Regions from separate parts of the Lysinibacillus sp. COL-1 genome, predicted to be linked through region 2. Evidence: riboswitches for the same ligand, from Rfam matches in the RefSeq annotation. Region 2 holds a riboswitch; each other region holds the start of a gene.
The links. A riboswitch is a leader RNA that binds a small molecule or an ion and turns the genes downstream of it on or off. The one in region 2 is predicted to bind S-adenosylmethionine.

Region 1 (2,269 bases), on a different contig from region 2:
TCTCTTAGATCTATTGAAGGAACTTGTTAATCAATGCGTTTTAATAAATTTTGGGTGGGATGTTATATGGCACATCATGTGCAATCTCTAATTGAACATTACGGGTATTTGGGTATTATCGTGATCCTAATTGGAGGCATTGTTGGGTTGCCACTTCCTGATGAGGTCTTTCTAACATATGTTGGCTACAGCGTTTATATAGAAAGCCTTGAACACATTCCCGCTTTAGTAAGTGCAATGATTGGTGCAGTTGGCGGTATTACCTTAAGCTACTATATCGGCTATCGTTTTGGCTTACCATTATTGCAGAAATATGGACCCAAAATTCATATTACGGAGCAAAAAATTGATTTTACAAAACAACTGTTTACTAAAATTGGGCCAACTTTATTATTAATAGGCTATTTTATACCTGGTGTACGGCATCTGACAGCCTATATTGCGGCAATTAATAATTATCCATATAGAAAGTTTGCTTTTTTTGCCTATACAGGGGCATTTATCTGGACTTTCACATTTATAACGTTAGGGAGGATGCTTGGGGAGAAGTGGCGGTTTGTTGGTTATTATTTATCCCATTATAGTATTTATCTTATCCTATTGTTTGGCCTCGTAATGCTCATCGTTTACTATCTATTCAAAAAAAGAAATATACGAAAATAAAGGTCTGTATGATTCAACATATGAATCGTACAGACCTTTGTGTTATGGCAAAATAGCAAATGAGCGTACAGGGAATCCAGATGCCTTTTCAGGCTTAGGGACGATATTGAAGATAATTGCCCCCTTCGCAGGTAGCTTGTCCAAGTTAGTCATCAACTCAATTTGATAGATGTTTTGTTCAAGCACGAAGTATTCGCCATCTAGCTTACCATTTTTGTGAAAATCAGCGGCTGAATCAGTATCAAATGTTTCATGGCCAAGTGCACTTATTTGACGTTCCTTCAATAAAAATTGTAATGCCTCTAAGCCCCAGCCTGGTATATGGTTATGTCCATCCATATCTTGGTTACTAAATGCCTCTTTATCTGGCCAGCGCTTACTCCAATCTGTACGTAGCGCTACAAAGGTACCTGCTTCAATTACTCCATGTTGTGCTTCAAAATCAAAAATATCTTGCACACTTAGCGAGAAGTCATGATTGTTAGCAGCTTCTCGTGATTTATCAATGACGACAAGAGGAAGAACTAGTTCTTTTAGTTCTAATTCTTCTAGATAGCGGGAGTCTCGCACAAAATGAATGGGTGGGTCGATATGTGTGCCATATTGTCCTGGGAACGTGAATTGTTGTGCGAAGAACCCGTCATCATGAGAGAATAATGTTTCAAATTTAGCATCTTCAAACATAAAAAAATGTGGGGAATTAGGGCCGAATGTATGTGTTAAATCAACCCATTGTTTTGATTTTAATAATTGTAATGCTTGTAAAAGTTGGTTTGACATTGATTTCACTGCTTTCTGTTAAAATTAGTAGAACATAAAAAAGAGTCCCCTTAGAAGAGGACTCCAGAATAAGCAACGGTAGTTCTTCTTCTCATCTTTCAGGCTTAAAATTTTGCCAATTGGAATTAGCACCATACTGTTGAGCTGGTTGCTGAGACTTCATCGGGCCAATCCCTCCGTCTCTCTTGATAAGAAAAGTGATATAAGAATTTTCAGAAATAATAATAAAAACACTTTAGCATAGAATTTTATAGTTTACAAGTTCGATAGAGATATAAGGGTAAATTTTTTTACCAACTTAAATTTATGGTTATGCCACAACAACCATTATCCATAAGACGTATTCTGAAATTGTCTGGTGTATAATTTGCATCAAATTTCATCGTAATGCCTGTTGATGTGATTAATTTATCAACCTCTGTTTTATTTGAAAGCTGTGCAGCATTCATTAGATCATGTGCAAATTGTTGAGAGCTATCAATTTTATCCGTAAGCAATTGAGCCTGTTGCATGATCGCCTTTATCCGTGTAGCTGACATTTTTAATTTATGTGTGTCGACAGGTGGAAAGGGGGTAGTGTTCGGCATTGCTAAATGTTGAGGAATAGGTCTAACGGCAAGCTGCTGGGCAAGTGGCGACGTTGGGTAATGATAAGGATGAACAAAGTACGGATAAGGATTGTAATACAATGTAATTCCTCCTATCCTATAGCTGATATCTTATCTTATGTAGCTAAACGTCTTTAGGTGTTATTTTGCAGTGCAATGTCTGTCCTAATCATTTAAAAAGGAAGCCAAAGTGAGCTTCCTCTTTTAGCCGAGAACAT
Region 2 (2,269 bases):
CAAGCTATAATCGAAAAACGTCGGAAACTACCGGCGTTTTTTGTTATATAATGACTTATAAGTGGGTATGTCTAAATGGAGGTGGCGTAATGTTCGAGGGAAAATGCTTAATAGTAGAAGGACGCTCAGATAAGCTACAAATTGAGCCAATTTTAAATGAGAATGTTACAATACTATGTACGAATGGTACAATTGGTGTGCATCAATTAGAAGAGCTGCTTGATCCCTATGAGAGCTGTGAGCTATTTACTTTTTTTGATGCAGATACTTCAGGCGATAAGCTACGTGCATTAATGGACAGACATTATCCAGAGGCAGAGCATTTACGTACAATGCCAACCTATAAGGAAGTAGAGACGACACCAAGAAAAGTGTTAGCGATGATATTACTGCGTGCACATTTTTCAATCCATAATGAATATATTTTGTAAGGTTGCGTGAGGAAATGGAAGAATGGTCAAAAGAGCAGTGGGAAACGGCTAAACAGTCTGGACAGAAAGCTGCATTTTATTTATATACACCGATGTGTGGAACGTGTGCAGTGGCATCTAAAATGATGGCCATTATTGAACAATTACTGCCACAGCTACCAATAGGTAAAGCGAATATAAATTTTTTAGAGCATGTTGCTGTTGAGCACCAAATTGAAAGTGTTCCGTGTTTACTTGTTAGTGATGGCGGAAAAGTGACAGATAAGATTTATGCTTTTCAATCCGTACCATTTTTATACGAATTGTTAAAAAAATCAATTGACTGAACTTTACTAGCGTGGTAAAGTATCAAATATATTACTAAAACATTAAATATATCGAACTCTTATAAAGAGTGGCGGAGGGAAGTGCCCTATGAAGCCCGGCAACCATCACAAAGTGAAAAGGTGCCAAATCACTCAAAGATTTTTCTTTGAAAGATGAGAGAACGGTTTAACGTTATTATACGTGACCCCTTCTACTTGTCTGTGAGTGAAGGGGTTTTCTATATGAGAAAAGGAGTATTCGCTATGATCCAGCTTCAAAATATTACGAAGAAGTACAAAACAGCAAATGGCGAATTAACGGCAGTCAAAGACGTCAACCTTACCATCAATAAAGGTGAAATTTTTGGCATTATCGGCTATAGTGGCGCTGGTAAAAGTACCATGATTCGTTTATTAAACGGTTTAGAGAAACCGACAACAGGAACAGTAACGGTGAACAGTCAAGAGTTTTCATCGATTAAAGGGCAAAAGCTTAGAGCAGCTAGACAAAAGGTAAGTATGATTTTCCAACATTTCAATTTACTTTGGTCTAGAACAGTTGCCGAAAATATTGCATTTCCACTAGAAATAGCAGGTGTTTCAAAGGCTCAACGTGAAGCACGAGTGAAGGAATTAATTGCACTTGTTGGTCTAGAGGGACGTGACAGGGCATATCCATCCCAGCTTTCTGGTGGACAAAAGCAGCGTGTAGGGATTGCCCGTGCATTAGCGAATAATCCAGAGGTTTTACTATGTGATGAGGCGACTTCCGCACTCGATCCTGAAACGACGGATGCCATTCTTGATTTACTCGTTGATATCAATGAACGTTTAGGCCTAACAATCGTTTTGATTACCCATGAAATGCATGTCATCCGCAAAATTTGTCATCGTGTAGCGGTCATGGAGGCAGGCGAAATAGTGGAACGTGGTGAGGTATTGCAAGTTTTCCAAGCACCACAAGCGGCTATCACTAAAAAATTCGTATCTCAGATTACAGATACAAAGGAAACACAGGATACGGTGGCACAAATCAAAACAAATTATCCAACTGGACAACTTGTTAAACTGATTTTTGTTGGTGAAAAGACCGAGCAGCCGGTTATCTCACATCTTGTGAAACAATTTGATGTAGAAGTAAGCATTGTTCATGGTAATATTTCGCAAACGAAAAACGGTGCATACGGTACACTGATTGTGCAAATTGATGGCTCGAAGACAAATGTGGCTGAAGCCCTTCGTTATTTAAATACAGTCGAAGTACAAACGGAGGTGATCGCAAATGCTAACTAATCTTTTTCCAAACGTAGACTGGGAAAATATGTGGCAAGCTATGTATGAAACATTGTACATGACGGCAATTTCTACAGTTGTCACATTTATTCTTGGGTTAGTCATTGGGATCGTTCTATTTTTAACAAGCCCTAATCAGCTATGGGCTAATAAAATGGTTAACTTTTTAACGGGTTCAATCGTTAATATTTTCCGCTCCATCCCATTTATCGTGTTAATTATTTTATTAATTCCATTTAC
Region 3 (2,269 bases), 2.0 Mb from region 2:
AAGTCCCCCACATCGTGTGTTGACCACCGTTCACTGTACGGACATTTCGTTTATTGAAGAAAACCTTTATATTTTCTGGTGATTCTACTTGATGTACCAGATGATCAAAATATAAAGTCATGGCAATTCCCCTTTCTTTCCCCCATTAGCTTTACCTGGATGTTTAATTGATTTAAAATTTACTTAAGAAAAGGAGTTACTATATGGTATGAAAAAAAGTGCAATTTACCTACTAACTCCGTTAACTAATTTATGACTAACTATAAAGAGGTGATTTGAATGACAGATCAAGTAGCTGCTTTTAAATTGGCATTAGGTAACTATCCTACAGGTGTAACGGTTGTGACAGCATGTCATGAAACGAATCCAATTGGCTTAACAGTCAATTCTTTTGCATCTGTTTCCATTGACCCACTACTTATTTTATGGTCACTTGATAAAAAATCTCAGCTCCATTCTTACTTTATGGGTGCGGAAAAATTCGCTGTCAATATTTTAGCGAGTAATCAAGAGCATTTATGTACATTATTTGCAAGTAAAGTCCCGGATCGCTTTGCTCAAGCTAAATGGTCTACTTCTACTTTTGGGCTACCGATTTTACATGATACAGCAGCTATTTTACAATGTAAATCATTTCAGCAAATAGATGCAGGCGATCATACTATTTTTATTGGGCAAGTGCTAGACATTACAAATTCTCAAAAAGAACCCCTTCTCTATCATCGTCGTCATATCGGTCCAATTCCAAAAAGCTTTTATAGCTAATTTCCATAAAAAAGAGCCACTTGTAAGCAATGGAAACCATGCTTATTAGTGGCCTTTTCACATCGTTCAACTGAAATGAGCATTATTTCTTCTGTGGAAATCTCTGCTTTTCAAGCCTATTAATTTGCACAATCACACCATCTTGAATCGTAATATTCACTTCACCAAATTCAAGATTTTGAATTGCCTTAGCAATTGCCTCTAATTTTTTATCATCTACCTTTGCCGATTGAGCCATACGATACACCCCCTCTTTCTTCTCCTAGTTGTACAAAAGAGGCCAACGCATCAAACCGATTGATAGCCCCTCCTATCTCTCAGACACCATCTGTTGGATTTGGCACCTATCTTCTCGGTTGCCGAGGCTTCATGGGGCCAAGTCCCTCCACCTCTCTTGATAAGAGTACTGCGTTTCTTGAAAATAATTCTATAATTCTGTTATCCGAATGTCAATATAAAATATTAGAAAACCTAGTTGAATACTTTGTAATAGCATCCTCTCTGTTACAATTCACTCATAATCCTATCGTATTGTATGCTATGTCAGTCTATCTAACCACAATGGCAAAGAAAAAAACTGTGTAGAAGTATGACCTTCTCCACAGTTCATCACGTTATTCCCCATGTAAACATTCCATTAAAGTTTGCGCTGTCTGTTGCTTGCCCATCACCTTAATTGGTTGTCCCTCAGCAGGCACGATCCAATGAGGCTCATCCCCGCCATATAAAGACTGCGAGCTATTTGCAACCATAAATTGAGCATGCGCGGCTTCCATACGCAGTCTTGCACGAGCGAGTAAAAAATCCTCATCATTTGTAGCTTCTAGCTTAAAGCCTACTAGCGTTACATTCGGTTGCCAGCCCTTGATTTGCCCTAATACTTTTGGTGCCTTTTTAAAATGGATAATAGGTGGTTCGTCAGAAGGCATTTTCCCCGCTTCCTCCATTAAATTACCGGATTGATCATAGACCTTGTCAATAACCCAATCGGAGCCAGCAGCAGCCATAATGACAATATCGACTTGTTGTAGCTGAACCGCATGACGTACCTTTTCTCCTAAATCCTCAATACCTTCAAATTTTACCAATGTCATTTTGTCGTGGTTTGCTGGAAGCTGTGCAAAGTAGCCATGCATATATATTACATTCGCACCCTTAGCCAATGCGGCCTCTGCTAAATAACAGCCCATTGTCCCTTTTGATAAATTCGTGTGCCCTCGTACACGATCCCATTTTTCAAGTGTTCCCCCACTTGTAATGAGTACGGTTTTGCCTTGTAATGTCCCCATACACTCACCTATTTTCTACAATATATACAAATACTATTTTAACGTAATGTAAGGATGTGCTTCAATAGCCACAATCATAGCGTACTATTTTGCTCTTTTAACCAAGCACTTAATATTTCCGCAAATTTCTTGGTAACAGGGGAAGCATGGTGCTTCATCGCAATTCCAATGGTACGGTAGCCTCCTTGCTTTAGCGGGATTGCTTTTAACGTTGA

Region 1: another riboswitch for S-adenosylmethionine. It lies ahead of AC6BKE_RS04895 (cyclase family protein); the one in region 2 lies ahead of AC6BKE_RS26110 (methionine ABC transporter ATP-binding protein).
Region 3: another riboswitch for S-adenosylmethionine. It lies ahead of AC6BKE_RS15770 (YezD family protein); the one in region 2 lies ahead of AC6BKE_RS26110 (methionine ABC transporter ATP-binding protein).

The regions. Positions count from the first base shown of each region.
Region 1 covers NZ_JCAWSJ010000003.1:107,469-109,737, forward strand. Annotated here, with positions in the region: gene AC6BKE_RS04890 (DedA family protein) at 67-663, shown strand; gene AC6BKE_RS04895 (cyclase family protein) at 706-1,443, opposite strand; SAM riboswitch class I at 1,532-1,638, opposite strand; gene AC6BKE_RS04900 (YuzC family spore coat inner layer protein) at 1,734-2,132, opposite strand; gene AC6BKE_RS04905 (helix-turn-helix domain-containing protein) at 2,256-2,269, opposite strand, start outside.
Region 2 covers NZ_JCAWSJ010000004.1:3,575,023-3,577,291, reverse strand. Annotated here, with positions in the region: gene AC6BKE_RS26120 (toprim domain-containing protein) at 90-431, shown strand; gene AC6BKE_RS26115 (thioredoxin family protein) at 446-757, shown strand; SAM riboswitch class I at 814-917, shown strand; gene AC6BKE_RS26110 (methionine ABC transporter ATP-binding protein) at 1,001-2,029, shown strand; gene AC6BKE_RS26105 (methionine ABC transporter permease) at 2,019-2,269, shown strand, end outside.
Region 3 covers NZ_JCAWSJ010000004.1:1,536,064-1,538,332, reverse strand. Annotated here, with positions in the region: gene AC6BKE_RS15780 (VOC family protein) at 1-121, opposite strand, end outside; gene AC6BKE_RS15775 (flavin reductase family protein) at 280-765, shown strand; gene AC6BKE_RS15770 (YezD family protein) at 848-1,003, opposite strand; SAM riboswitch class I at 1,073-1,169, opposite strand; gene AC6BKE_RS15765 (phosphopantothenoylcysteine decarboxylase domain-containing protein) at 1,380-2,054, opposite strand; gene AC6BKE_RS15760 (LysR family transcriptional regulator) at 2,129-2,269, opposite strand, start outside.